DNA from 2 places in the Shewanella sp. SW32 genome. Region 1 is predicted to be linked to the other one. Evidence: predicted binding sites of a transcription regulator. Region 1 holds the regulator's gene; the other holds the start of a gene.
The links. The regulator ArgR, encoded in region 1, controls arginine synthesis, uptake and breakdown. The targets are predictions, from matches to a motif close to ANTGAATANNTATTCANT.
Positions count from the first base shown of each region.

Region 2: L5M28_RS13720 (YjiH family protein) is a predicted target of ArgR. The motif match lies at 8,415-8,432, and genes of this name have one in related genera.

Region 1 covers NZ_JAKKSJ010000032.1:8,000-23,628, forward strand. Annotated here, with positions in the region: gene gcvP (aminomethyl-transferring glycine dehydrogenase) at 1-2,266, opposite strand, end outside; gene gcvH (glycine cleavage system protein GcvH) at 2,389-2,778, opposite strand; gene gcvT (glycine cleavage system aminomethyltransferase GcvT) at 2,804-3,898, opposite strand; gene L5M28_RS17785 (FAD-dependent oxidoreductase) at 4,152-5,375, opposite strand; gene ubiH (2-octaprenyl-6-methoxyphenyl hydroxylase) at 5,418-6,659, opposite strand; gene L5M28_RS17795 (UPF0149 family protein) at 6,840-7,415, opposite strand; gene L5M28_RS17800 (cell division protein ZapA) at 7,651-7,953, shown strand; RNA gene ssrS (6S RNA) at 8,071-8,251, shown strand; gene L5M28_RS17810 (5-formyltetrahydrofolate cyclo-ligase) at 8,261-8,959, shown strand; gene folM (dihydromonapterin reductase) at 9,161-9,907, opposite strand; gene L5M28_RS17820 (thiol-disulfide oxidoreductase DCC family protein) at 10,173-10,571, shown strand; gene mdh (malate dehydrogenase) at 10,667-11,602, opposite strand; gene argR (transcriptional regulator ArgR) at 11,897-12,367, shown strand; gene L5M28_RS17835 (NAD(P)-dependent oxidoreductase) at 12,510-13,142, opposite strand; gene L5M28_RS17840 (LysR family transcriptional regulator) at 13,249-14,151, shown strand; gene L5M28_RS17845 (Dyp-type peroxidase) at 14,224-15,159, opposite strand; gene ggt (gamma-glutamyltransferase) at 15,408-15,629, opposite strand, start outside.
Region 2 covers NZ_JAKKSJ010000021.1:31,747-47,375, forward strand. Annotated here, with positions in the region: gene L5M28_RS13700 (lysophospholipid acyltransferase family protein) at 1-1,734, opposite strand, end outside; gene L5M28_RS13705 (UDP-2,3-diacylglucosamine diphosphatase) at 1,724-2,821, opposite strand; gene L5M28_RS13710 (hypothetical protein) at 3,469-4,125, shown strand; gene L5M28_RS13715 (hypothetical protein) at 4,566-6,458, shown strand; gene L5M28_RS13720 (YjiH family protein) at 6,975-8,333, opposite strand; gene L5M28_RS13725 (hypothetical protein) at 9,040-9,753, shown strand; gene L5M28_RS13730 (U32 family peptidase) at 9,790-10,677, opposite strand; gene L5M28_RS13735 (peptidase U32 family protein) at 10,715-11,725, opposite strand; gene L5M28_RS13740 (SCP2 domain-containing protein) at 11,864-12,397, shown strand; gene L5M28_RS13745 (S8 family peptidase) at 12,507-14,396, opposite strand; gene L5M28_RS13750 (YfhL family 4Fe-4S dicluster ferredoxin) at 14,918-15,169, opposite strand; gene yegQ (tRNA 5-hydroxyuridine modification protein YegQ) at 15,174-15,629, opposite strand, start outside.

The DNA.
Region 1 (15,629 bases):
CGGCTGATACGGCGCCATTGTTGTCGCTCACTCGGCCCGGTTTAACCACAACGTGACCCGCAACGAATGGGGCTAAGTGTGATTTCACGCCGATTGGGCCCATACCTGGACCACCGCCGCCGTGTGGAATAGCGAAGGTTTTATGCAAGTTAAGGTGTGATACGTCGGCACCGATAAAGCCAGGAGACGTTAAACCGACCTGAGCGTTCATGTTAGCGCCGTCTAAGTACACTTGACCGCCGTGCTGATGCACTATGTTGCAGATTTCGCGGATAGATTCTTCATACACACCGTGGGTCGATGGGTAAGTGATCATGATGCAAGACAGGTTTTCAGCCACTTCGGCAGCTTTAGTCTTCAGATCTTCTAAATCGACGTTACCTTGCTTATCACACGCCGTCACCACCACTTGCATACCGGCTAATTGTGCCGATGCAGGGTTAGTACCGTGGGCAGATTGCGGGATCAAACAGATGTTTCTGTGCGCATCGCCACGTGACTCATGGTATTTCTTGATGGCCAACAAGCCAGCGTATTCACCTTGAGCGCCAGAGTTAGGTTGGATACACACAGCGTCATAGCCTGTAATGTTCACTAACCAAGTCGACAACTCTTCAATCAACTGAGTAAAGCCTTTGGCTTGATCCAGTGGGCTGAATGGGTGCATGTTGGCAAATTCTGGCCAGCTCACTGGGAGCATTTCAACCGCTGCGTTTAACTTCATGGTGCAAGAGCCCAGTGAAATCATCGAGTAGTTAAGTGCTAAGTCTTTGCTTTCAAGACGTTTGATATAACGCATCATCTCGGTTTCGCTTTGATAGCGATTGAAGGTTGGGTGGCTTAAAATCGCATCTTGGCGCACGAGTGCCGCCGGAATCGATTGGCTACCTTGGCTCACGATTTGCGCGTCTAACGCAGCAACATCTAAACCATGGCCGGCACCTAAGATCACATCGAACAGGGCTTCGATATCTGTGCGTAATGTGGTTTCGTCTAAGCTCACGCCCACAATACCATCGGCATCGAAACGTAGATTCATTTCAGCAGCCAGTGCGCGTGCATTGACGGCAGCAACATCTAAGCCTTTGATGCTAACAGTATCAAACCAAGTGTTGTTGACTAAGTTAACGCCCTTCGCTTTTAAGCCTGCCGCTAAAATATCGGCGAAACGGTGAATGCGTGATGCGATAGTTTTCAGGCCATCTGGGCCGTGGAATACGGCGTAGAAAGACGCCATATTCGCTAACAGAATTTGTGCAGTACAAATGTTTGAGTTGGCTTTTTCGCGGCGGATATGTTGCTCACGAGTTTGCATTGCCATACGCAGTGCGCGGTTACCACGGGCGTCTTTTGACACACCAATGATACGGCCAGGCATAGAACGTTTGTGTTCGTCACGGGCAACGAAGAAGGCCGCGTGTGGACCACCAAAACCCATTGGCACGCCAAAACGCTGGGCACTACCGAATACCACATCGGCGCCCATAGCGCCCGGTGATTTCAGTAATACCAAGGACATAATGTCGGCGGCGACAGTCACAACCACATTCTTCGCACGCAGAGTTGCGAATAATTCGCTGAAGTCAGTGATTTGACCAAAACGGTTAGTATATTGGAACAAAGCACCAAACAGCTCATGGTTAACGGCCTCAGATGCAGGGCCAACCACCACTTCAAAACCAAAACACTCAGCGCGGGTTTTCACTACGTCTAAGGTTTGCGGGAACACATCATCGGCAACGAAGAAGATATTGGCTTTTTTCGCTTTAGAAACGCGCTTTGCCAGCGCCATCGCTTCGGCAGCAGCAGTTGCTTCATCTAACAAAGAAGCAGAAGCCAAATCTAAACCCGTTAAGTCCATCGACACTTGTTGGAAATTTAGAATGGCTTCTAAACGGCCTTGGGCGATTTCTGGCTGATATGGCGTATAAGCCGTGTACCAACCTGGGTTTTCAAATACGTTACGCAGGATCACGTTTGGCACTTGAGTGCCGTAGTAACCCATGCCGATATAGCTCTTAAATACTTGGTTTTGTTTCGCTAAACCACGAATGTAAGCAATGCCTTCGGCTTCGCCGCAGGAATCACCAATGCTCAGATCTTGGCTTAAACGGATCGACTCAGGCACAATTTGCGCGGTCAGATCGTCCAGAGACTCAGCACCAACATAGTTCAGCATGGCTTGCTGTTGGCTGCTATCTGGGCCGATATGACGACGTAGGAATAAATCGTGCTGTTCTAACTGAGTGAGGGTTTGCTTGGTCATGATAAACCTTGTTCCAGATTTGCCGAAATTCAGAACTGTAGGGTACTGATTAACGGACTGTTGTTATGTCAATCTTGCGCTAAAACAAACGAAGCCCCTTAGGGCTTCGTTAGCGTCGACGATTATTCTTCGTCGATGACAGCTTGGTAGCCTTCAGCATCCAGCAGAGCGTCGACTTCTGATTCGTCAGAAGGCATTACGCGGAAGAACCAGCCTTCGCCGTAAGCACTGCTGTTAACGAGTTCTGGCGAATCTTCCAGAGCTTCGTTCACGGCAATCACTTCGCCAGAAATGGGGGCATAAATGTCAGACGCCGCTTTTACTGATTCAGCTACAGCACAGTCTTCACCCGCAGTCACAGTGTCGCCAACTTCTGGGAGTTCAACGAAAACCATGTCACCTAACAGCTCTTGGGCGTGCTCAGTGATACCTACTGTGTAGCTACCGTCTTCTTCCTTGCGGATCCATTCGTGTGAAGAGGCGTATTTCAGTTCTGTCGGAATATTGCTCATTGTTCTTGTTCCTTGTTCCGTTTTTTTAAAATGCTTGTTTACCGTTGCGCACAAAGTTTGGCGCCACTACTCTAACAGCCACACGTTTTTTACGCATTTCGACTTCCGCAGTATCCCCAATCGAGCTAGGAACACGTGCCATCGCAATAGAATAGCCCAATGTTGGCGAGAAAGTCCCGCTGGTGATCACGCCTTGTTGCTCTACACCGGCAGCGTCGGTGAAAAATACTGGCATATCATGGCGTAACACGCCCTTTTCTTCCATCACTAGACCAACAAGTTTGCTGGTTCCGGCATCGCGAAGTGTTTCTAGGGCTTTACGGCCGATGAAGTCACGGTCGTTTGGTTCCCATGCAATAGTCCAGCCCATGTTGGCGGCCAATGGGTTGATGGTTTCGTCCATGTCTAAACCGTAAAGGTTCATACCAGCTTCGAGACGCAGCGTGTCACGGGCACCGAGACCACAAGGTTTAACCCCTTGATCTAACAATGCTTGCCACAAGGCTTGGGCTTCATCTTCTGGGACGATAATTTCGTAGCCCGCTTCGCCTGTGTAACCCGTAGTCGCAATAAACAGTGAGCCTGCTTGCTTACCGAAGAAAGGTTTCATGCCTTCGATGGCGGCGTTTTGCTCGGCACTGAACACGGCAGCGGCTTTCGCTTTTGCGTTAGGACCTTGAACGGCAATCATCGCCAGCTCAGGACGCTCAGTCACAGTGACATCAAAACCTTGGGATTGCTTGGCGATCCAAGCGAGATCTTTTTCGCGGGTCGCTGAGTTCACTACCACGCGGTAGTTTGTGTCAGTGAGGTAATAAGTGATGAGGTCGTCGATGATACCGGCATTGTCATCTAACATGCCGCTGTATAAGGCTTTACCTGGCACTTTAAGTCTAGCCACATCGTTCGCCAGCAACTTACGTAGAAATGCACCAGCGTCGCTACCTATCACATCAACCACAGTCATGTGGGATACGTCGAACATACCCGCGTCTTGACGCACAGCGTTGTGTTCTTCGATTTGTGAACCATAGTTGAGGGGCATATCCCAACCGTGGAAGTCGACCATCTTAGCGTTTGATTCTAAGTGCTTGTTAAACAGAATAGTTTTGTTAGCCATTGTTATCCCTTTTTGCGGCCTTTTTCAGGTCTCTGCCTAGTGTAGGGTGTAGATACTAGGGTCTAAAATGCGGCGAAATTATACCTTGCGTCACAAATTTGTATACAGGAGATTTTTCTAATCCGAAGTCATTGTCATTAGATTTTCTCATCTTCAACATGTAATTTTTTTACATGCGAAGGCCAGATTTGCGCAGCTTGCAGTCAAATTGCTGATATTGTCAGCAATTCTGATCACATTAGCGCAACCTAGGCTAACGACATAACTTAGGCAGTGCCGACTTATTGCCCATGGCCTGTTGTATGAACACTGTTTTCAGCCCAGCGACATTATCAACCAGATTTAATCCCAGATCGCGAATTGCCTTTTTGACTGGGTTTGAACCTTCGAATAGGCGTTTAAAGCCCTCCATCGCCGCGATCATCTCCATTGCATCGGCTTTGCGCCAACGTTCAAGTGCACGCAGCTGCGCATAATCGCCGATATCTTTACCCGCTTGCTGTAATTCGCTGATCACTTCGATAATGCTGGCCGCATCTAAAAAGCCGAGGTTCACCCCTTGGCCAGCCAGCGGATGAATAGTATGGGCTGCATCACCTGCTAACACTAAACGGTGGCGGGCAAAATGGCGGGCGTAGCGCATCCGTAATGGAAAGGCTTGGCGCTCGCTTTCCAGCTTGCAAATCCCTAAACGACCGTCGAAAGCCGCGGTTAAGTTGCGCTCGAATTGCACTTTATCCATTGCCAATAATTCAGTGGCGCGCTCGGGCGGCACCGACCAGACGATAGAGCAGAGATTGTCTTCATACAGAGGTAAAAATGCTAGCGAGCCGTCCTGCAAAAACACTTGGCGGGCGGTGGCAAGGTGTGGCATTTCGGTACGAATAGTTGCGACGATTGCGTGGTGGCCGTAATCCCAGAATGTCAGCGGGATCTTGCATTGCTCGCGCACCCAAGAGTTGGCGCCATCGGCGGCTATCACAAGTGCAGCACTGACACTTTCTATTTCAGAATCGACGCCATTGGCAAGGGTCAACCAAGCTTCGCGCTCACCAAAAGCAATGCGCTCTAAGCGTTGGTTTTGAATATGGGTGATATTGTCAAACTCACTGGCGCGTTTGGCGAGGGCAAAGCTAATGGCATCGTTTTCGATAATCGCGCCGAGACTGGTTTCGCTGATGCTGTTGGCATCAAAGGCAATTTTACCGAAACCGTCTTTATCCCACACCGCCATTTTTTGATAAGGCGTGGCGCGGGAAGTGTCTAAATAACTCCATGCCCCTAAGTTTTCTAACAAGCGCTGGCTCGCCTTATTGATGGCGCTCACCCGTAAACGCGGCTCGCCGCTCACGGCCTCGGTTTGGCCCGCATCGATAACGACGACATTCAGATCGGCCTGCGCCAATCCAATCGCGGTGGCGAGTCCCACCATGCCGCCACCCACAATGGCGATGTCATAGGCTTGTGAACTTAACATGGGTACATCCTTTTCGCGTTGCGATACCAGTAAATTACTGAGTTATTTCCAGCCCATTGCCTTTTGAGCGACGGGGGTTTTCAGTGGCGGAAACCAAGACAAGAGCCGCAATCCTAAGTTACGCCCCAGCGCCATCGGCCAATATTGGTTTGAAAAGCCACGAACTAAAAATTCGATATTTCGGATAGTGCTGTTTCTGTCGTGCTCGCGGGCATTAAGGTACGCATGGGTCACAGCGGCGGAGCCGATATCTTCGCACTGTGCTAGCGCCGTTTGGATCACCTCGAGCAAACTCACCACATCCCTCAACCCTAAGTTAAATCCTTGCCCCGCAATCGGATGCAGTGTCTGCGCCGCATTGCCGATAAACACACATCTGTGATGAATTGGCCTTGGCATATAGGACAAATTAAGCGGATATGCATGGCGCGCGCTGACATCAATAAACGTGCCCGCACGATAACCAAAGGCCTGTTGAAGCGCCGCTAAAAACTCGGCCTTAGGCGCGGTTTGCATCTGTTTAGCCCGTACATCATCGAGCGCCCACACGAGAGAAAAGCGAGGTTGACCTTGAATATCGGCCATAGGCAATAACGCTAAGGGACCCGTTTGGGTAAAGCGCTCATAGGCCCAATGTTTGTGAGGCCTATTGGTTGGCAAATCGGCGGTTTGAATATTGGCAATAATGGCCGTTTGTTCGAAGGCCACCTGGGTCACGGGCAAATTAAAACTGCTGCGCACTTTGGATTGCAAACCATCGGCGGCGACCACAAGTTTGGCTTTAATTCGCTCACCCGTATCGAGCACTAAGGTGTGACCTTCAACGGCGGCTTCTACTTGGGCAAGCTTGGCGGGGCAATAGAGTTTGACATTACTCTTATTCAACTCGTTAAACAGCACTTGACCAACTCGTTCAAGCTCAACCACTTGGCCTAGGGCATCTAAATGAAACTGCGCCGCATTGAGTTCTGTCATGCCAAAGTGACCGCGATCCGACACATGGATATTTTCAATCGCCGTGCCCAAATGGGCGAGCTTTTGCCATAAACCTAAACGGGATAATTCGAAAATAGAACCGTGGGCGATAGCAATAGAGCGGGCATCGAACCCGGGGTGTTGCTTATCGGGAAGGTGCGCTTCGATTAAGGCGATAGAAAGTGGCCGAGGTGCGGATAAAGAAAGACGCGCGAGAGCTAACGCTAGGGTCGCCCCCGCCATCGCACCGCCTACAATCGCGATGTCGACGTGTTGAACTGAAGTATCCATGTGATTTGTGGCCGTCATGGGGATCTCATTCAAGCTTTGGCATAACACTAAGGCATGTAAACATAAAAGATGTAAACATCAATGCTATGCACTCAAAAACACCAGTGCTATAGACTCAAAGGCAGGTTTGCCCACCTTTGACATCTAATTGAAGCCACTACTGCGTTAACTTATTGAACATTAAACAACCGCGGTAAATTAATGCACCACCGCAGTATCGTCAGCCTCGCCATGGGGAAGCTCAGGACCAAACTCCGAATAACACATAATGGCGGCAATACGCACAAACTCGAGTAATTCAGTGTAAGCGGCTTCAGACTCTTCATCGTCGGCAACATCAAATTCCACTTGGGCAATTTCCGCCAAGTCTTTGATCACTTCACGTACTTCTGCCGAGGCTTGATTCAGTTTCGGCTGAATAATCGCCATGCCAGTCAAAAAACTCTGGGTCCACAGAGACAAGGCTTCAACACGTTGGCTGAGCGGCTCTTCTTCTTCGGGCAACAGCGGCATGAAACCAAATTCAAAATCCACTAAACGCGTCACTGAATCGTTAAATAAATCACACACTAATTGATGCAACTGCGCTGGCAAAGGTTGACCATCGTTCATCAGGTCGAATAAAGGCTTGATCCAAGTGTCGCCAGTTTGCTCTACACCACCGCAGATTAAACCGACTAAAGCACCGTGAACTTCTACCGGATGCTGGCCGATTTCAGCCGCATCTAAGGCGAGTTTTAAGCTGTCGATACGTAACGAAGGAGGAGTTGCCATATCAGATCCCAATAAGATTTTTCCAGCAGCAATGCTAGCAGAGATAAAGACTTGAACCAATACTGAATCCCAATAATGGCGAAATCGGCCACGCCCTGATAAAAAACTATCCAACTGCTCACACAAACAGCAAACAAAACCGTCAAAGACCAATCCATTTGCGGCTTACCTTGCACTTTTAAGATCAGCCCTATATAGTCCGCCCTAAGAGGCTAACGAAAGGATCACCCGCGACATGAGTAACAGTGCTGTTGAAATTACCCTACTTGGGCGCACCTACTCTATCGCTTGCCCGAAAGGTCAAGAGGATGCCTTACGTACGGTAGCGTTGGGAGTTGAACAACAACTCAGTGCGTTAAAAACCCGAACCAATAGCCTAAGCCGTGAAGAAATTGCGATCATGGCGGCGCTGAATATTGGACACGAGTTGTTCCAAGAAAAGCAAAAAAATAAGCACTACATGCAACAGATGGACGACAGGATCAGCTTGCTGCAGTCGACCCTCGAAAGTGCCTTAGTTGAGCGTTCAACTAAATAGATTTAAACTGTGCACCTTAGTGATTTAACACTCATTGAGTTAAACCAACTGACGCACAGTGAATGGCTAAACTGGATTATCAACATAAACCAATGCTTTAGCGATTCAATACCGTTTTGCTCCCTGGGATGCATGCCAACTGGTAATGTCCCTGTGCCGATAATTTTTATCTCAGGGTGAATGCTTTACTGACATTGTGCATGCTCGGCTTGTACCGAGAAGCCTTAGGAGGTAATCATTTACCCGCCTTGAACCTACGGTTCAAGGGCTACACCGGTAGCGGCATTCTGGGGAGCATCTTAATTCTATGTCTACATCTTCCATACTTTCTCATTTGAATCCCCAAAGCGACACGGCGCAACTTGCCGTAGAAGTCGCTGATGCCGTAGATGTCGCAAGCTATGCGGCAAATATCGCACTCCATACAAAAGAAAGCCGCAATCTGTTACGCAAAGCCATTCGCACCGCCCGTAAATCTCTCTCCGAAATAGAACAAACCCAAGCAAGTTTAAACGCCTGCCAGCGAATGCTCGATGCATTGCAGGCCAACAAAGCGCAACATGTGGCGTTATATCTCACCCATGATGGCGAACTCGCCACGCCACCGCTGATCGCTGCGCTGTGGCAAATGGGCATAAACACCTATCTGCCTAGGTTACATCCCTTCAATGCCGGACAATTATTATTCCTGCATTACACCGCAGATACCCCCATGCAACCCAATCAATTCGGCATCTTAGAACCTAAATTAGATGTGCGCGCCATTATCCCAGTGACAGAGTTAGATGTGGTTATCACGCCCTTAGTGGCTTTTGATTTAATGGGGAATCGCATGGGCATGGGCGGCGGCTATTACGATAGGACGCTGGCAAACTGGCAGCTTAAAGGTAAACCTTTGCCTATGGGTTACGCCCACGACTGTCAGCAAGTGACGAGTTTACCCTGCGAGTATTGGGATGTGCCTTTACCGTTCATCATCACCCCAAGTCGGGTACTGACATTTTGAAAGAAGGACCTAGAAGCTAGGGCGCGGCGCTGCTAGAAAAAGCAGAGCGTCGCTCCATAACTGCTCCTGCACTCTTTCTATAAAAGAGTTCGAACTCCTACATCTGACCACTATGGAGGGTGAAAATGTCATATTTGGTATGAAAAAAAATAGATCATGCAGTCGTTCGCTCCTTCTAGAATCTAGATTCTAGAGCCTTCTCTACCTTAAATGCCGGCCACCATCGACATTATGGCAACGACCGGTGACGTAGCGGCTATCCAGCAGATATTCCACTAAGTCGATAATTTCCTCATTCCCCGCCTCTTTCGGCAACAGCGCTTTGGCTAAAGTTTTTTGCTGATAGGCAGCATCATCACCCACATTAAATAGGATCATCGCTGGCGCAATCGAATTCACTTTGACCTCGGGCGCAAACTTGGCGGCAAAGGATAGCGTCATATTGTGCAGCGCAGCTTTACTGGCGGCATAGGCAATATGCTTCTGACTGCCCTTCTCTGCCACATAGTCAGTAATATGAATCACATCACTGCCGCCGATTTCATCGCCAGCACCCGCACGTAGCTGCGCCTCTAAGGCCAAGTTCAACTGATAGGGTACGCTCACATGCACTTGCATCATCCGCTGCAGCACTTCGCTCGGCGCAAAAGTGGTACTCTTTAAAGACTCATTCTTTGTAAGCACAGGATCCGGCAGCCAGTCAGAGGCATTGTGAATAATGGCGCGAATTTGCGGCAATTTAGCTAACTCAGCAATTAAGGATTGCACTTGGGCATCGTCATAAAAATCACAGGGATACAGAGTCGCACCTAAAGCGTTCAGCTCATCAATGCTAGCGTAATGGCTGCGATAAGTACCAATCACACGCTGACCTTGGGCGAGAAAATGTTTAGCTAAGGCGTAACCTATGCGTTTACCCACGCCTGTGATTATGATGGGAGATGTCATACCTATCCTTTTGAGTCGTTATTGGTCAGGTTTTACCTTGTTCGCTTAAAAATCAGCAATCAAGTTAAACTGATGAATAACCAAGATGTTACTGCACTCATTTGAATTTAACCTAACAAAAAGCCAAATGAGGTCTGATCCGTTCTACAATCACCTCGATCTAAAACCCTTTCTTCTGCGTATAGGGTAGAAGAAAACCAAGCTTAAGTACTCAAGCCAAGAGCTTAGACCAAGTATTGTGATCAAGTCATCAGAGGTAATACCGATGGAACTGCGGATTTTTTACGATGGAAATTGTCCATTATGTAGCGCCGAGATGCGCCAACTGAAAGCGCGCGATCCGAAGAACTTGATTGCGCTTGAGGATTTAAATGCGCCAGACTTTAGTAAGCGCTTCAGCCATATCGATAGAGACTACGCTAATACGATTCTCCATGGCGAAACCGCAACGGGCGAAGTGTTACTCGGGTTAGATGTCACTTGCAAAGCGTGGGCACTGACAGGGACGCGCGCTTGGATCCAACTATTACGCCTGCCCGTGATTAAAACTGTCGCCGATTGGTGCTATCTCAGATTCGCAAAACACAGATATCGCATCTCTTATTTACTGACGGGCAAAGCCCGCTGCGATGATAACTGCCAAATTCCCACTAAGCGCCGCTGAATGAGCTTTAGAAAGAGTAAAACGCAGGCATAAAAAAACGGAGCTCAATGGCTCCGTTTTTAATTCGTCATAATCTAAAAAGATTATCCGAAAGATTATTTAACGAAATCAACGCCTAGTTTGATATCGCCTTTCAGCGTATCTAACATAGAATCACGAGCGTTAGCTTCGAATGCACTCACTTCACCGTAAGGCAGTACTTTTTCAATACCGTTTTTGCCTAACAGCACAGGTTGTGCGAAGAATTCAGCATGCTCGCTGCCGCCGTCAACATAGGCGCATTCAACGATGTTAGCTTCGCCTTGCAGACCACGAACCAAAGACAGACCGAAACGGCAAGCCGCTTGACCCATAGACAGAGTCGCGCTTCCGCCACCGGCTTTAGCTTCAACCACTTCGGTACCCGCGTTTTGGATGCGAGTCGTCAGACTTGCCACTTCTTCGTCAGTGAAAGTCGCGCCTTCAACTTGAGACAGTAATGGCAGAATAGTCACGCCGCTGTGGCCGCCGATCACATTCACTTTAACGTCAGCAACGTTCAGGCCTTTTAATTCGGCGATGAAAGTTTCAGAGCGGATCACGTCTAGAGTCGTGATACCGAACAGACGGTTCTTATCGTAAACACCCGCTTTTTTCATCACTTCTGCAGCGATAGCTACGGTCGTGTTGACTGGGTTAGTGATAATGCCAACCAAAGCCGTAGGGCAAGTTGCCGCTACTTTTTCGATCAGGTTGCGAACGATACCCGCATTGATATTGAACAGATCTGAACGATCCATACCAGGCTTACGTGCAACACCAGCAGAAATTAGAACAACGTCAGCACCCACTAGGGCAGGCGTTGGATCTTCACCAGCAAAACCTTTGATTTCAACAGCAGTTGGAATGTGGCTCAAGTCAACCGCAACACCCGGAGTTACCGGTGCGATATCATATAGAGACAATTGTGAACCCGCAGGCAATTGAGTTTTTAACAGTAGGGCAAGAGCCTGGCCGATACCACCAGCAGCACCAAGTACAGCAACTTTCATAGTTATCTCCGTTATTTCTCGGATATGTGTGACATGGATCTAATTTGCGTTGGCGTCACATTACTGGAATGTCACAACAATTTCAATTATCCCTTAGTCGTGGGACAAAAGAATTCCGGAATAACGTAGAAGCAATGTAGAACAATTACTCAATTTGGGATTTTTATGCCCCCAGCAAACACTTAACCACTGGGGCTTAGTGAATTTTTATTCAACCAATCTGGTTATTTGTTGACAATTTTTCTAAAAATATTCAAAATGGGCCTGTTTTTTTGAATAACGAATAATAATATTATGCAAACGACCAAGAATCAGGATGACCTTGTTAGAATTTTTAAGTCGATTTTAAAAGAAGAGCGCTTTGGCTCTCAGAGTGAAATCGTCACCGCCTTGCAAGCTGAAGGCTTTGGTAATATTAACCAATCGAAAGTGTCACGCATGCTCAGCAAGTTCGGCGCAGTGCGGACTCGCAACGCTAAGCAAGAGATGGTGTATTGCTTACCAGCCGAATTAGGCGTACCCACCGCGGGTAGCCCACTGAAGAATTTGGTACTCGACGTCGATCACAACCAAGCTATGATCGTCGTGCGAACTAGCCCAGGTGCCGCGCAGCTGATTGCCCGCTTGTTGGATTCTATCGGTAAACCAGAAGGCATTTTGGGTACGATTGCCGGTGATGACACTATCTTTATTTGCCCATCGAGCATCCAAGATATCGCCGATACCTTAGAAACCATCAAATCTTTATTCAATTATGCAGAATAAAAAAACAGGTCAGTGAGCTGACCTGTTCTATCTGTACATTTTGAAGTGCAATATAGCGCTGGTTATTTGGCCATTGTCCCGATTACGTTACACATTCAAGCACAATATCTAACTCACAATATCTAACTCAACTATAACGATATCAGTAAGCCACACTGATGCGCTGGTTTGGGTGAGCGCCCTTTTCGGCTTCATCTACCATGGCTTTTGCGTAATCAGTTACAGAGATACGGCTTTGACCATTAGCATCGGTAAAGAAGCTATCGCCACCAAGACGGTACGGGCCTTCACTCTCACCGGGATAAATCTCAGCCGCTGGGCTCACAAAGGTCCAATTGATTGCCGTTTGCGCCGCACGGAATACCTTCAAGGCTTCACCCTGAGCTAACGCCTCATCTTTATATACTGCGGGGAAATCTGGGCTAGAGACCAGCGTCACACCCGGCGCCACTTCTAAACTCCCAGCACCACCGACCCACAATAAACGTGGCACGTTAGCGTTAGGCAGCACATCCAGTAAATGCTGAACCGTACTCGCCACTAGACCATGATTTTGTTGGGCGCGGCCACCAACGGCGGCAATCACGACATCTACGCCAGCAAAGGTATCGGCGACCAATGGCTGCTCTAAATCCACGGCACGTATTGCCACGTCAGCCACGGATAACTTGCTTGGGTCACGCACTAACGCTATCACTTGATGCCCGCGACTCTGTGCTTCTTTTAAAATTGCACCACCGATCCAACCCGTTGCACCTAAAATTGCGATTTTCATTTCATTGTCTCACTCAGATGATTTACATTGGATCCAGTTTACTTGCAGTTTTTCACCTAATAAACATCAATAATTGAGCATGATTGTTTCAATATAGGATACTAATGTGGATAAAATTGCCGCTATACGCAGTTTCGTCGAAGTCGCAAACTGTGGCAGCTTTACCAAAGCTGCCGAACATTTAGACCTCAGCCGCCTGCAGGTTTCCCGTCATATTCAAGAAGTGGAGCAGTGGTTGAGTTTACGCTTATTACACCGCACCACGCGCAGCGCCAGCTTGACTTTGCAGGGTGAGGAAGCGCTACAATTTTGCCAGCGGATCTTAAGTGAAGTTGCAGCCATGGAGAGCCGTGCCCACAGCCATAACAGTGAACTGGTAGGCAGTATTCGTATCGCTACGCCTATTGGTCTTGGGCAGCACAGTCTATTTGATGTCGTCGATCGCTTTATTAAAATTCATCCTAAGGTCAACATTCAACTGGTGATGTCGGACAGTTTTGCGCAATTGGTAGATGAAAGAGTCGACGTGGCGCTACGTTATACTGAGCAGCCCGATGAGAATCTCATAGCTCGGCGTTTGATGACCATAGATGCGGTACTTTGCGCGGCGCCGAGCTATCTTGATAGCGCAACGCCACTCCTCGAACCCATTGATCTACTGGCCCACAACTGCCTCATACACTCAGCGCAACAAAACTGGCCTTTTCTAAAAGAACTGCAAGCCGAGCACGTCAAAGTTACAGGGAATCTTAGGGCTAACGATATGGGAGTGTTGGTCAGTGCGGCGCTACGTGGACATGGCATAGTGCGTTTACCCTGTGACTTAGCTAACCAGTACCTTGCCAGTGGTCAACTCAAAGAAGTCCTACCCGAATTTACGACACCAGGCCAAACCTTGTGGGCGGTATATTTGTCCCGCAGTTATCAGCAAAATCTAGTGCGCGCTTTTATCGATTTCACCGCCCTGCAATGGCAGCTCGATATCAAAAAATGGGTTCCCGCGCATTAGCATAAAAAACGCACTTAGGCGTTAGCTTAAGTGCGTCTCGATTGATGCTAATCCGGCTTGATTATAGAAAGCTTATTCGTCGAACTGCAGCATAAAATCCAGTGCGGGGGCAAAGAAAGATGAACCTGTCATCGCCTTAGTAAAATGCATCAAGTGATCATGATTGCCTGCGCCATCACCAAACATCATGCTATGCAGCATCTTTTCAAAATGTTCTGGCGTGCGGCAGTTAGAGATAAACATTAATCCCTGCTCCTTCAGCGAACCATAGGGCATACTCTGACGCAGGATCTCCATTGATTTACCATCGGCATCTTTAAGATTAACGCGCTTGATATGGCTGGTCAGTGGCTTATCTTCAGATTCATACTCGATATTATCTTGCTTAGTACGGCCGATAATATCCTCTTGTTTTTTAACTGGTAATCTATGCCACTTACTCAAGTTATGGGCATATTTTTGCACATGGATATAGCTGCCACCCTTAAACTCAGGATCCTCATCACCCACAAGTGCCACTTCCTGGCGGTGGCGCCCCTTAGGGTTTTCGGTGCCATCGACAAAACCAGTCAAATCGCGGCTATCCATAAATCTAAAGCCACGCTCTTCTTCAACTAACTCCACTAAGTCTTCAAACATTTGGCTGATTTCATTAGCCACTAGATGCAGAATGTCGTAACGATCACTGCGAATATGCACGAATAAATCATATTCAATTGCAGGCGCTTCACGACTGCCCACTTGCATCGCAGGGAAAGGTTTGAGCAGTTCTGGGCGAGCAGTAGGATAGAGGCTATCCCAATAATTAGCACCAATACCAACAAAACCATTGAATGCACTGTCGGAATATTGATCTGTCAGCTCATAAATATACTGCGCAACGTTGGCAAGACAGGGACGTAATTGCGACTCGACATTGTCATTGGCATTAAACATCAAATAGACACTGTGTAAGTTCCCCTCTGCACACACACCCAACTGTTCACGCGGCATATTTTGAATATCCATTTGGTTATCACCCTTTTTCTAAATTCATTCTCGGCAATATTATCCGCAACTTTACCTAAAAATGACATTAACTAACGCACAGTTTGCTCTGATCTGTTTATGATAATGCCAATAGCGGAGCATTATCCCACCCCAGACCCTTAAACATAAAAATTGACGAGACCATTAAAGTCTCGCCAATCTGTTAAATCGAATCAATGACATCAGGTTCACTCAGTGTTGAGCTTACCTTAGCATTTATCTTAGTGTTAATAGCCTGCGGCGTGACCATCCTTGCGACTCTCAGAGGCCGCACGATATACGCCGGTTTCGGCATTAAATCCAATGGCTTGATAGCCACCAAACTCCCCAAGTCCATCACGCAGCACATGGCCTTTCTTAATCAACTCACGACGGGTTTCTACCGGAAAACCTGATTCTAGACTGACGTAGCCACCATCATTCATCACTTCGCCTGTGGGCTCGGTTGA
Region 2 (15,629 bases), on a different contig from region 1:
GTCGATACCAAAGGCGAGAAACTTAACCCCATCGGTTTTACACAGTTCACCATATTGTTTGTAGAGCGTAGGTACGGCCGCTCCCATACTCGCGAGCACTTGTTTGAGTTGCTTAAAGTTACTCTGATAATCCTCGGAGAAATACAAGTCATCTAACTTAGCTTTTTGGGATTTAGATAAGCCAAAGGGTGACATGGAAACTGCCATCTGCTGCGCAGGTGCAAATTCCCGCGCATAAAAGTGCACTAGCATTTCCCTAGCACTTCCAGGCAGTTGATTACTGATGGACACAGGGCCAAATAGATAACGATATTCAGGATGCTTGGCGAGATAAGCCCCAATGCCAAACCACAGATAATCTAAACTGCGTTTACCCCAATATTTAGGCTGCACAAAGCTGCGACCGAGTTCTAACCCTTGCTTCACAAAGGGCATAAAGCTGTCGGCGTATTGGAATAGGGATTGGCTGTAGAGTGCGTTGTCGCCATATTTTGCTAAGACTTGCTCACCACTGGCAAAACGATAGGCGCCGATAATTTCAAACTGCTCTTTATCCCACAACACTAAGTGTTGGTAGTAGGAATCGTATTTATCGATATCGCGGCGCTTGCCCGAACCTTCGCCTACGGCGCGAAAGGCGATTTCCCTCAGGCGGCCAATTTCCCGCATGATGGGATTACTGTCGTGGTGTTGGTAGAGATAAATCAACTTGTTATCTTGCGTTTCCCCTAGAAGTTCACATTGTTGCAGTGCCGCTTGCAGTTCACGGCGCGATTCGGGGTGGGCGATAGCGCTCTGGGTGATAAACAGTGGATCTTTATCTTTGCCGATACGATACAAGTGATTTTTAAGCAGTTTTATCTTTGTCTTGAGTGGAAAGTCCATTGAGCGTACGGCTTCATTGGGAATGAGCTCGCCAATGCGGATCGGCATATTACGTTTAGCCTGCTTGAACATTTCCTTCACTAGCAGCAGTGTCGCAAGTGGCTTGTAAATCATAGATGCGCCGTAGAAAGTGGCAGAGTTTTTGGCATCTAAAAATATTGGCAGTAGGGGCGCATTGCAGGAAATCGCCATCTTTAAAAAGCCTGAATGCCATTGGGTATCACGCACGCCGTTAGGGCGCAGACGCGAGACTTCGCCCGACGGAAAAATCAGCACTGCGCCTTCGTTACGCAGGTGCTGGTGGATTTTTTCTAAATGTTGTTTCGGTGTGCCACCAGTCATATTGCGTACCGGCAGTAGGATTGAGTGCAGCGGTTCCAGCGCCATCAAGAGTTCATTCGCGACGACTTTAATATCAGGGCGAACTTCACTGATGAGTTTGATGAGCGCTAATGCATCGAGTGAACCTATAGGATGGTTCGCGAATATGACCACTCGGCCTTCACAGGGAATATTTTCTATCTCGTTGGCGGGCACGGTAAAACTAAAGTCAAAACTCGTCAGCATTTGTTCGACAAAGTCTACGCCCTGTAAATAGGTATATTGACTGGCGATATCGTTGCACTGTTTTTCATTGAGCAGGTAACGCAGCATGGCCTTGGCAGGTTTAGCGAGCCAAGGTTTGTCATTGATCGCTGGCAGATTTTGTTCAACCACATTATCAACGGTAAAAATCATGTTATTCGCCTTAAACGGCACAGCATGCTTTTTGTGGCTAAGGTTGCTGTTTAGCATTTTTTCATTGTATTCCATAGCATTATGTAATTGATTCATAGTGTTAGGCAACATCCCTTGGGCGAGTTTCGCCGGTGTTTATGTCTGGCATTTGCTGCGCTGCCGTTTTTTGTTGCTTGTCTTTGTGCGTCTCAGGCGGCTGTTGTACCAGCGCTATACTGTTGAGAATATCGAGCTTGAGCGTTTGCTCGTTCCAGCGGCAAAGTTGTAATTCGCCGCTTAAGGTTTCTGTGATTAAACTGCAGTTTTCGACCCAGTCACCGTCGTTGGCGTAGATGATCTGCCTCTTTTCTGGGGGACTGAGTGGTGAGTAATATTGGGCGGCTCTGGGGTGAGTCGAGAGTTCGGGCTGATGGATATGACCGCAGATCACACCGTCAACATCAAAGTGCTGGGCATAGTTGAGTACTGCTTGACGGTAATGTCCAATAGCGGCTTGAGCCTTGCCCACTTTGGACTTGATATAACTTGCCAGTGACCAATAGGGGTAACCTAAGCGTTCCCGCAAGCTATGGAGATTGCGATTGAGGAACAATAATAGGTCATATAAATGGTCGCCCAATATGGCGTAGAAACGGCCGACACACACATCGGCATCAAACTGATCCCCGTGGAGCATCAAGAGTTTATGGCCGCCAATTCCGTGGTGAATATGTTGGCGGGCAATTTTAATATTCCACAGGCTTAGCTCGGCGTAGGGTTTAATCAGTTCGTCGTGGTTGCCCGGCAGATAAATCACTTGGGTGCCGTTTTGTGCCAGTTCAATGAATTTCTGCAGTACCTTATTGTGGCTATCGGGCCAGTGCAGCTTACGTTTCAACGCCCATAAATCGACTATGTCACCGACCAGATACAAGTGCTGACAACGCACGGTTTCAAGCAAGCTGAGCAGGTAGTCAGCCTTGCAATCCTTACAGCCTAAATGGATATCTGACAACCAGAGGGCGTTAACTGTGATGCTTGCTGTATGGGCTGAAGTTAATGCGGATGGGGTAATCGCGGCACAATTGAATTGATTTGAGGATGTTGGTGCTAATGTTGGCGTTTGTGTTGAGCGATTAAAGATGGGAGGAGAAAGGCTGGGGTCATTTATCTCTTCCCGCGTAGACCTCTCAAGTTTCCTGAAATTAAATCCTGTCATCTCGTATTCACCCCATTAGGCTGTTAACGAATATGAGCTTAGTGGGGGGCTTTGACCGAATGATGAAGTTTAGATGACATGCAGATGACAAAAGGTGAATTAGCCTGGACTGAACCTGCAAGATTCACATCTGGATACAATTAGATCCGATAGGTTGGTTTAACTTACTTCTGCCCCAAAGCAAGATAACTTTGTTGTCAGTTTGCAGCATGAATTGTCATTGTTTCCCCAGTGACTCGCCGTCTTTTTATTTCATAAGAAGTATCCCTATAGGCTCGACGGCGGCATCCATGCCGCCAACGGTCACTGTTGCAACAATGCCAATCCTCACTGACCCTTTCGCTGTTCGTTTAGCTAAAAAGCCTATGCCCCAAAACGAGTTAGATGAATGAATCTAGACAAGCATAGGCACCCATGATGGATTAAATTTTAGTAATGTTAAAGTGGCTATGCCCTGCAGTGGTTGAGATAACGTTTATGCTCAAAAAAACCTTTTTTCTTATCACAAAAGCCAAGCTGGCTGCCTGATCATATGACGGGGTAGACGTCCATATATGGCACGGTTAATTTAACTATGAGAAGGATTGGCGTTCAGATATCATTCGCGGCTTGAAATCACGTGGCTAGCATAACAAAGGAACAATCAATTGAGCGTAAAAGAAACCTTAGATGTTTGTCAGATAATCATCGAGACAGAGAGTTCTGGTGCTGCCATTCTCACTTCATACCTAGCACCAGTAGCGATTGTGTTATCAGCATTTATTGCTGCTTTAGTTGCAACTTCGAGTAGCAAAAGAACACACCTATTGGATAAAAAAAGAGATGTAATTCTTGAGATTACAAGTGAAATAGCCAACTTACGCATGTATGTAGTAGAGAAAGTGCTTATAAAATCACAAGAAGACAATGATGAATACACACTGCACGTCAGAAGGGAAATGCTTGAAATTACTAAAAAATTAGTTCTAGCAACGGATAAATTTTATGTAATAAGCTCAGACTCGAATAGTGCTCGATTAGAAAAGCTATATTTTCAGCTTATTGAAAAATTGCGCGAAGGAATAGAGTATCACTACAACCCAAAAGAAAATATAATACCAATTGATTACCTATGTAGTTTCAATGATTTAAGGGCTGACGTAATAGAGGTGCTTAACAACGAATTGAATGACTCTAATAAGACTTTAAAGACTTTCAAAAGCGCAATTAAAGCTACAAATACCTCAGCCACTAAGATGTTAAAACCAGAAAGTAAGACAACAGATGTACAGCTGGATGATGAACTGCAGTCACATAAAACGTGACCGTTTTCAGGCGTAATGCTCTGCTAGGATCAAACCGACGGTTTAATCATTCCTGACTACGAGCGCACTATACAAATGTTGAACTAAGCCGCTACGCGGAGCCAAGTGCCGGTTCAACCGATAGTATTTACCTCATTGAGTCCGTTAGACTTTAAAAAATGTGATGGAACACCACAATGACAAAGGAATTTCAATGAAACACATACAAACCAAGCCATATTACCAGTTCAAAACAGCTCTGCAGCCCCTAGCCAGCATCAAAAAAAGCAAATTCCCATAGCATAAAGCGTACCAATTAACCTGGACTCGGCATCGGCCAAATCAAACAAGTGGCTTGTGCCATGCAAACAGCGCATCGCACAAATACTAAAACGTTAAATGGTCAGCGTACAAGCTATAACCACAATTGATAATTTAATAAACAAGGAAATCGAATTCTAATGAGAGACCCTAAGGTACTTACATCAGCAGCGCTATTTAGAGCCCTTTATGATAATAATAAAGACATATATGATGTAGTTTCTGAGTTTATCCGATCCACTGTGATCCTGAATTCAACATGGTCATTTAATGTTACGGAATGCACTGCTAATCTATATAAAGACTTTGGCTTTCAGCTCCCTGATGCAATAGTAAATACCTGTTTAAGAAGTCGGTTGGTAAAATCTGGTGAGCTCACGGTAAATCATGGTGTTTACTCCGTTACAAATAATTTTGAACATTCAAGCAGTATTCAAAGTGAGTATGAATCTACCAAGGGAGAGTACGACGAAATACTGAAGGAATTAGTTCGACATGTAAAAGGCCGATCTACTATTCTTGTAGATGAAAGTAAGTTAAGGTCAGCATTTAATGACTTTTTGCTGTATGAAAACTATACAAAAGAATATGCTGAATACATAAGCCACTTTCTTATTGCAAATCAGGACAATGTTCTCTTTAAAGAAAAGCTAAATCGGATCGAAGAGGGGTTGGTTCTGTATACTGGAATACGGTATACCTCTGATCTATCTACTCTTGGTAATTGGAGTGGCAATCTTACAATATTCCTTGATACAGAACATCTGTTTAGTGCTATTGGGTACAATGGTATTTTGCATAAAAGAGTATTTGATGACTTTTTCTCATTGGTAAAAGAGGTAAATCAGAAGAATGGTGGAAGAATACTTTTAAGATACTTCTCTGAAACTGAAAGAGATGTAATTGATTTTTTCTATGCTGCAGAAAAAATTCTCGAAAATAAAAATCAAGTTGATCCATCAAAAACTGCAATGCTATTTATTATTAATGGTGCTAATAGCAAGAGTGAAATTATATCTAGAAAAACTATATTTTTCGATAGCCTAAAAAAATGCAGGATACTCCTTGATGATAATAACAATTATTACAAAGAAGTGGACTATAACGTCGAAAGTCAAACTACTATAGATGCTTTAAAAGAAAGATTCAATCATCATACTGAAGCCAGTAAATATGCCGATATACTCAAAAGATTTACAAAGATAAATTGCTTGAGAAAAGGCGTTAGCAATACTGGAATAGATAAGGTTGCGGCAATTTTTATGACCGAAAATGGGCTGACACAAACAGTTGCGTTTTCAGATCTTGTGAGATCAAATGGCGGTATACCTTTTGCTACAAATATTGAGTTTATGACTGAGAGATTGTGGTTCAAGCTAAACAAAGGTTTCTCTGGTGATGTCAGTCTGCCAGTATCATTTGACATAGTAACAAAAGCGAAGATTGTATTCTCATCACAGCTTAATAATGCAGTTTCGGATAATTTTAGAAAGTTAAAAATCGAGCATAGGGAGGGGAGGTTAACCGACGAGCAAGCAGCGCTTCTTATAGCTGAGTTAAGAGGTAAACCTTCAAATCCGGATGATTTTACCGAAAATGATTTTGATGACTCTATTGATTTCATTGGATCAAAATTCATAGAAAAAACGCTTAGAGAAAAGTCTGTGCTTGAAGAGTCGTCACGGAGAGGTGAGGCGGCTGTTGAAAAATTGAGGCTGTATGAGCATGATAAAAAAATCGCTACAAACAAGCCTATTAAGGCTGTTGCACGGAGACAATATCGGCTAGCCCAATTATTACTTTATATATTATTGCCAATATTCCTAATTTTTAAGCTAATAGATTCTTATTTTCAGAATGATACTACGTTGTCGCTAGTATTTGGCTTGTGTAGTTTAGCTAGTCTCATTTATCCATTTGTAAAGTTAAAATGGATAAATAAAAGGCTTTGGAGGCTTTCAGCCTTGGTCTATAAACAATCACTTAAAAAGGCAAAGCACGCAGACACCAAAAAATTACATGAAAAACAGTAAATTTTTTGGTGCTGGTGTTTGTGGCGTTAACCCATAGAAATTTTAATCCGAAACTTACGAGTTAGAGCAAAGGGTCTATCACGCTTTTGTCCAAAAGCGTGCTGGGTATCTCCTTCATACAGACTGGTTACACTAGTGCCCAAAAGGTGAGCAATGGTGATTGGCGAGACGACCGTCCGCCCCATGGATGGGGCGGTCGAGCATCCACGGACGGACTAGCTGCGTGTCGGAGAGTGAATGCCATGGCAAGCCTATATGATTGAATACCAGCCAACACTTAGATCCCTGTGACTGAAATAGCAGGTCACCCAGTACAATTTGCCTACACCTTCTGTCCAAAAGTGAGTTGTGTGGTGTCGAGTGGAGATTGTACGATTAAGTCACGCTATATAATCAAAACAGCCAGTTCGTGTATGAGTTAGTGCAAAAAGGGGAGTCAGTTAATCTGACTCCCCTTTTTTAGAACGTTTGTTGGACTTACATTAAAACCTACGTTAGGCCCAAACTAGCGTAATGTTAGAACAATAAATGGGCTACACCTGCGATAACAGGCAGTGTCACTAAAGTGCGTAGAATAAACACCACGAAAAGCTCAACGAAGTTGACGGGAATTTTACTGCCGATAAGCAGTGCACCGACTTCACTCATATAGATCAACTGAGTCACAGATAAGGCTGCAATTACAAAGCGGGTCATATCTGATTCAATTGAGCTGGCAAGGATTGACGGAATAAACATATCCGCAAAACCGACCACGATTGTTTTAGAGGCTTCAGTGGCTTCTGGAATATGCAGTAATTCGAGTAATGGAATAAACGGCATCCCCAGATAGTTAAATATGGGCGTGTGCTCGGCAATAATCAGTGCCAGCGTACCAATGGCCATTACCACAGGGATAATACCAAACACCATATCGACAACGTTTTTAATACCTTCATTTAAGACCGCTTTTATGCCACCAGCACTGGCGGCTTTTTCTAAGGCTTTATCAAAGCCCCAAGATAAGGCGCCATGTCCTGCTGGGATCAGCTCATCATCTGGCATGCGTGGTGTGTCATCTATGTAGTTGTCTTTCTTCCACGATAATGGTGGCAACTTAGGTACAATCACAGCGGCGGCAAAACCCGCGAGGCACACAGTCAAATAAAAGGGCACAAACATATGCTCTAACTTAACTTGAGAGATCACCACTAAGCTGAAGGTAATCGATACCGCCGAGAAGGTTGTACCAATAACTGCGGCTTCTCTCTGGGTATAAAAACGGGCTTCGTATTGTTTGCTGGTCAGCAAAATGCCGACACTGCCATCACCTAACCATGAGGCCATACAATCGATAGCACTACGACCCGGTAGATTGAACACGGGACGCATGACTTTCGTTAAGAGTGTGCCAAAGAGCTCGAGTAGGCCGAAGTTCAGCAGCAGCGGCAGTAACATACCCGCAAAGATAAATACCGAGAACAACACAGGTAATAAGTCGTTTAAGACTAATGCGCCAGTGCTCGAGGAGTTGATGATCTCTGGACCTAAACCTAAGTAAGTCAGTACGATAAACACTGCACCTAAGATCCGCGTCGTCAACCACATAGGGCTGACATTCAATAAACCATTAAGGAAGTGATTTTGTGTAACGAATGTGGGCTTAAACACTTTTGACAGCAAAGAGGCCAGCGCCGTAGTCACAACAATAATAGTCACTATGAGGGTTAGCACACCGCTCAATGCGCCTTGCAGTGCTTTAGATATGATAGCGATAGGAATTGTGATCGCATCGTTGTAGCTGATAGGGGTCATAAATAACAACAGACCAATCAGCGAAGGGACGATAAAGGTGAGTATCGTCTTAATGTTTCGGTTTTTATTTTCAGTAGCCAATGTTGTACACCTTAAAGTACGAGTCGTACATGGTAAATTTGAATAAATAGCCGCACGTAACAAGCTGTCGACGCTAATTAAGGTGCATTTAAATTCAACTCAAAAACGAGAATGGGGAAGATTACTCGCTTAGCTTCTCTATGTAAAACGATTCGCTAGTTAGTTTGATATAAGCAGCAAAACAGCATAGTTATTTTACTTCAGTTGTCGATAAATTAAGAGTGGCTATATTGGCTTGTATTACTGTAAAAGCATTATTAAACATGGTCTTACCATCAATTACCTTAGGTTGGTTAACGACTGGTTAATTACTTGTTTACTGATGTGTGTGAAACTATCTAGATGTTATTTCTGCACAAAAAAACATCAGCAACTTTAGCGCTACTGCCATGTTGGCTGGTTTTCTGTTCGATTTGAAAGTGCAATAGAGATAACTCTGGCTATATAGCGTTGACGAGAACCTGTTGTGCATATCGCGGTAATGTTAAGGAGTCTTGGGCACTAGGACACATTTTTATGCGATAAGCCTTTAAATCGACCTATCTCTAAAAGTGACCTTCTCCATTATCTTGATGCTTTTGTGATTGACTAAAAAGTCGCAAATAACGATGAAAGTAAAAATATTATTCATAAAGCGGATACCCGCCGCTTTAAATCTTCTCATTTCCATGTAAGTTAGTATTACTCCCATCCAGCTCTAGTATTCATGATCGCAAAAGTACAGAAGGTTACGATTAAAGGCGGCTCAACACTGGCCATTAAGTTTGGTTTTTTGGGGATCTTTGGGCTTTTAATTGGCATTGTTATTACTGTTTTGGGGTTCGATGATTCTGAATTCCATCGCTTCAATTTTTTGAATCACACCCTAAGTGAATTAGGGACTTATGGTCATTCGTCTTTCGCTGTCATTCTCAACGGTGGGTTGTTTTTTGGCAGTTTAAGCATCGTTTTCTATTGTTTGTCTTCTTTGCAGCAGGTGACTTCTTGCTGGGGATACCCTTTCTTTATCAGTTTGGCTCTCACTTTTCTGGCTTTAGCGAGCGTGGGATTATTTCCGGTGAACGTGTATCACTTGCATGTTCTTGGGCTGAAATGGTTTTTCTATCTGGGGAGTTTGAGTGCGATCTTCTATTTAGCCTTGGTCTGTTTCGGCAAGTCTAACTTTGGCCGTTGGACTGGGTTGTTGGCGTTAATAGTCTTATGTAGCATGTTGACGTTTCTGTATGCGCCACAGCTCAATTTAGGTTTGACCGAAGGCGATAGACCGTTTTATCAGGAGATGGTATTGCAACTGCCGCGTCCTACTTTGTGGTGGCCAGCCCTACTAGAATGGATTGGACTGGGAAGTTTATTGTGTTGGACAAGTGTGCTGCTTTTTAGCCAGTTAAGCTTCAGCCAAGATCCCAAAATCATTGGCTGAGTTATCTTTAAATTTAGGCTTAACTTCAGCTCTAGGCTATGGATTCACATGCACAGCAAGGCCCGCTTCACCAAACCAATAACCGTTGCACTGGGTTATATCAAGGTTGCTATTCATTGAGAAATCCTGAGTATTTTTAGTCGCTTGAATCGTATCGACCAAAGTATTGGCTTTAGTGATGCAGTCAAGACTACTGGGTGATACTCGAAACACATCGACCCCCATCTGTGTCATTGCCGCTATTTCACTGCGTAAATCTAAACAGCTAGCGGATTGGGTTTGAATTCCATTGAGCCTGAGTAAAGGCTGCTGCTCTTGGGTTTGTGCGAGTAGTCCTTTACTGTATTCACGGCATACCGTTTCGCAATGATCTTTCGTGAGCTGTTTGTGTCTAGCGGTAAAGCAGCGCGCCGAATGGGCGAGTGGTAAATAGCCGTGGCCGAGCACTTCCACCTCAAATGATGGCTGTTCTTGAATTACTTGTTGTAACCAAGCCTTAGATAGCTCCACTGGCATGACAAATCTTTGCATTCCAAACCGCTGCAAGATGTCTAAACTAGCACGATTGTAGTTATTGATACTCGCGCCGCAGACAAAGGGTAACTTACGCTCTTTGGCAAGATACACTGCCGCCATATCGTTTGCTTCGACGATAAATTCACCGTTATCGACCTGGCGTTTGAGCTCAGTATATTCAGATGGCGCTTCGATTAAGGCCAGCGTCGAAAGCACGACTTCTTTACCCGCCTGCTTGAGCATTTGCGCCAGCTCTAGATAATCGCCCCACTTGAGTTCGCGTCTGCGGCTACAAACCGCCTCACCTAAATATACTAAGGGAATTTGACTGGCGGCGACTTGCTGGTAAAAGTCAGCGACTTGCTGTTTCTGCCAGCAATACAACAGTGGTCCTAGGGAAATCTTCATAAGGTGTCCTTTGTCAATCTTGCTCTCTATTTACCTTTTATTGCCAATCGCGCTCGTAGGCGCCAAGCGTAGTGATCTGACCCTCGGATACTTTCGCTAGGGCTTGTTCCCAATGGGGTTGATTTTGGCTTTGTGAGTACAGCGCTGGATTATTTAGATAGGTGTCTATGGCTTGACGCCATACTCGAGTGACTTGTTCAACATAGGCGGGGCTGCGTTGACGTCCTTCGATTTTCAGCGACACTATGCCAGCTTTGGCTAGCTCTGGAAGTAAGCTTAAGGTATTCAAACTGGTTGGTGATTCGAGTAAATATTGCGGTGAATCTTGATCTGCTGTGATGTAACGGCCTTTGCATACCACGGGATAACCCATTTGTTCGTCGAGGGCCGATTTATCAATTAACACATCGTTGAGCCGGGTTAATCTGTTCTGTCCTTCTTCTTGCCAGCGTACGTGTTTTGCTGGTGAACAAGATCCACCGGTGTTGGGCGATTGGCCCGTTACATAGGATGACAGCTGGCAACGCCCTTCGGCCATAATGCACAGACTACCAAAGGCGAATACTTCCAAATCCACTGGGCTGACTTTAGCAAGATCCCGTACTTGTTTCATGGATAACACCCGTGGCAATACTACTCGGGTGATGTTAAAGGCTTCTTTATAAAAGCTCAGCGCCCCCAGATTGGTTGCACTGGCCTGCACCGATAAATGCAGTGGCAGGTTTGGATAGTGCCTATGGGCATAATCGAGTAAAGAAAGATCGGCGACAATTAATGCATCCATACCCAGTTTTGCCGTTAAATCGATAGCCTGATACCAACGATGCTCTTCACCGGGCTTTGGAAAAGTATTTAAGGTCAAAAAGATTTTTTTGCCGTGCTTTTGCGTCAGCTCAGTGGCTTCTTGCAATTTTGCGGGGGTGAAGTTTAATCCTGCAAACGAGCGCGCATTGGTGTCGTCTTTTAACCCTAGATACACAGCGTCGGCTCCGGCATGTAATGCCAACTTTAGCGAGGCCAGATTTCCTGCTGGACACAACAGCTCCATAGTGATGCTCCCGATAAAATGATAGCCGCTGAGTGTAGGTAAGATTGAATGGCGATGAATTGATTTAAAACAGGTTTAAGATCATAAAATCCCGATAAACTGGGATATATCATGTTTTATTCTTGTAGGGTTCCCACCATGTCCGCTGTTTTTTTCGCAAAATTTGCTCAGCAACTTTTAGAGTTCACCCCAAAAGCCATCGGCTTTCCACTTGCTAAGATGCCGTTTAGCCTCAAAGCAAAAGCCATCAGCCAATTGCTTGAACTCTTACTTGCCGAGCAAGCTGCTGACGATGAGCTTGGATTTTTGACGGATAAATGGGTCGCGATTCGAGTGGAAGATATAAACTTAGCCTTCGAAGTCAGTTTTAATGGAAAATGGCAAGTCAGAGAGCTCACCGATGCGCAGGTGACCTTTAGTGCCAACTCTGCCGAGCTAGTGTTAGTGGCGGCGGCGAAGGAAGATCCCGACACGCTATTCTTCCAGCGTAAGCTGAGTATTCAAGGTGATACTGAATTAGGGCTCGAAGTGAAAAACCTGCTGTTAAGTATCGAATTTGCCAGTATGCCAGCCCCAATTCGTCTTAGTGTTGAAAAGCTTGCCGCTGTGATTGAGCGTCTGCAAATTGAAGCGAAACCGACAATTATTCTCGCCAAATCCCCAAGCTTTTAACGTTATGTAGTGAGACTACACACTGCTAATTCCATAAAGAAGCCCGCTAAGTTGTTATCTTAGTGGGCTTATTTTTATTTAAACTTTACTGTATGGTTTGGTCAATGAGTTAGTAGCTTGCACTCAGTTGTAGTCCCGAGTAGCTCGAATAAGCGCGTAACATCACATGGTAAGTTCCCGCTTGAGTCACGGTAATCGAACAGCTTTCATTGTTCCCGTTTTTATAGGGACGGCAATCATAGCTGGTGGTCGTTGGGGTAGTGCCTGCTTTAACATACAGGTCTACATCTCCAGTTCCGCCACTGGTGGCAATGTTGAGTTGGCTATTGGCTGGAACCACTATCTTATACAGTTTCTCTGTTGCCGTTGCCCCGCTTAAATTCGTGACAGGTACGCCATTGGTTAAGCAGTTTGCATCGGTGCAGCTTCCGCCGCCATTCAGGTTATAGCTGGCTGTCAGTTGGGCATTGGCGTAATTATTATAGCCTTGCACCATCACATACCACCGACCCGCCATAGGTGTGGTGAAGTTACAGCTCTCGTTGTTGCCATTTTGATAGGGGCGGCATTGGTAGCTTGTTGTCGTCGGTTTTTGCCCTTGGCTGACATAAATATCCGCATCACCAGAACCACCCGCTAGATTGATCCCTAAACTTGCCGCATTGACTGGGACATCGATGTAGTAATACGTCGCAGAACCTGTGGCACCACTGATTGCGACACCCACATTATTTTGCAGCGGTGTTTCATCGACGGGGCAATTATTGCCACAGCCACCATCATCGCCTGCGAGTGAAAAGAGTAATTTATTGGGTGAACCTGTTTTAGCGTCTGTAACTTTATTTGACGTGGCGCGCGTCGTAAGTAAGTTTGTCACCTGTGCGGGAGAGAGATTTGGATTTTCATCTAAGTATAATGCGGCAACGCCTGCCACATGTGGGGCAGCCATTGAGGTACCACTTATGGTATTAGTCGCTGAATTCGAGTTATACCAAGCGGACGTAATGCTCGAACCAGGCGCATAGATATCAAGGCAAGTCCCGAAGTTAGAAAAACTCGAGCGGGAATCGTTACTGGTGGTTGAACCAACCGTGATGGCATTTACCGCCCGTGCGGGTGAGTAATTACAAGCGCTGCTGTTGTCGTTACCCGCCGCCACTACGAAAGTGACCCCTGCGGCAACTGCGGCATTGACTGCATCATCAGTTGCTTGGGAGGCTCCTCCTCCTAAACTCATGTTTGCGACGGCCGGGCCGGAAGCATTGTTTTTCACCCAGTTTATCCCTGCAATCACGCCAGAGTTACTACCTGAACCTGAACAGTTGAGTACTCTGACGCCCACAAGATTGACGTTTTTAGCCACACCGTAGGTAGCGCCGCCAACGGTTCCTGCCACATGGGTACCATGGCCGTTACAGTCAGTTGCATCGTAATCATTATCGACAAAATCATAGCCACTGCTGGCGCGACCACCAAACTCATTGTGAGTATTAAGCACACCAGTATCGATCACAAAGGCGGTTACACCAGAGCCGTCGAAATCCGTGTGATAGTTACTATCCAATGGCAAGTTTCGTTGATCGATTCTGTCTAAGCCCCAGGTCGGACTCGGTTGATTGGCATTGGCTTCAACCATAGGCGTTACTGACATGATTTGATCTTGTTCTATGTATTTCACATTTGGATCTTTACGCAGTGCTTTAATCTGTTGGGTGCTGGCCTTGATGAGTACACCATTGAGCACATTGCCAAAGTTTTTCATCACAGTGACATCATATTGGTTGACTAAACTCTCGGCTTGTTTCGTCGCGAATTCAGCTATGGTGTTGTTATTACTTAGATTAAGAACGCTTGGGGTATTGAATACAACAATGTAAGTATCTTTGATGGCTTTAGATTGCGGGACACTTACCATACTCGCTTGGTATTCATTAGCGTTAACAGGGAAGTAAGCAAGTCCAGTTGCGACCGCGACTGCAATTAAATGTTTCTTATGCATGTTGAACTCCATTTTCTTTTTATGTCTCCACGGACTTCGAGACATAATTCAATGTAGAAGGTATTTTCAACCTGCCCAGTCCGATGCTTAAGGTATATCTAATTTACAAGGTTAAAATGTAACACTTGATTTACAATTTGACCGCAAGTGACTTTTTACTTAGCTAAAGAGTGAGGTGTACAAATAAGCGTCAAAATAATAACTATTAGTCTATTAAAACAACCGAGTTTGTAAAAGCGGTGATTTATCAAGCGACATTTTGTCCGAATCACAAACTGTGAAGCAGCGATAAATTCCGTCTGCTACTTTTTTGACATTCACCGCTGAAAAGAAGTCAGTCTAAAGTAGTGTTTTGACTAATACTGAAATAAAGGCTTGGATTTAAGCGATTTAAAGGTTTTCCATACCGTTAAATGCATCTTTATTGTGATTTTTTATGCGGATTGTTTTGCGCAGGTTATGGCAGGTATTAGAGCAGATTTGACCGAGAGGCATTATAGCCACTCGGTCAGGTGACGTGATTAAGCTTTTTGCGTTAACACGGCAAATTTCACTAACAATTCGTCGTTAGATTCGACACGGTTTGGATCTGGGTCGATGCAATCAATGGGGCAGACAGACACGCAAGTCGGTTTGTCGTAATGCCCCACGCATTCGGTGCAGCGGTCGGGATCGATTTCATAGATCTCTTCGCCCATAGTGATGGCCTGATTAGGACACTCAGGCTCACACATGTCGCAGTTGATGCAGCTATCGTCGATCAGTAATGCCATGACCTTAACCTAGTTCATGTGGGTTGCGCGTATCCTGACTTTGGGGCAGGTTACGCAGCAAAATACCGTGGCTCAAATCGACTTCTTTCGGCACGGGTAGATACACAGTGTGCCCCGAACCTAAACCGGCTTCAACCGCTTCAGCTTTGCGATTTTCGAGTTGTTCAATCGTCAAACTGATATTGCCCTGCGGCGTCATCAGTTCAACACTGTCGCCAACGGAGAACTTGTTTTTTACTTCAATTTCGGCCAATCCTGCAAGATTACGTTTGCCCGTCAGTTCACCTACAAATTGTTGGGTGTCACTAACTGAGTAGCCATAGTCATAATTTTGGTATTCATCATGCACATGGCGACGTAAAAAGCCTTCGGTATAACCACGGTGGGCTAGGCCTTCTAATTGATTCATTAGACTGCGGTCGAAATCTTTACCCGATGAAGCATCTTCAATCGCGCGGCG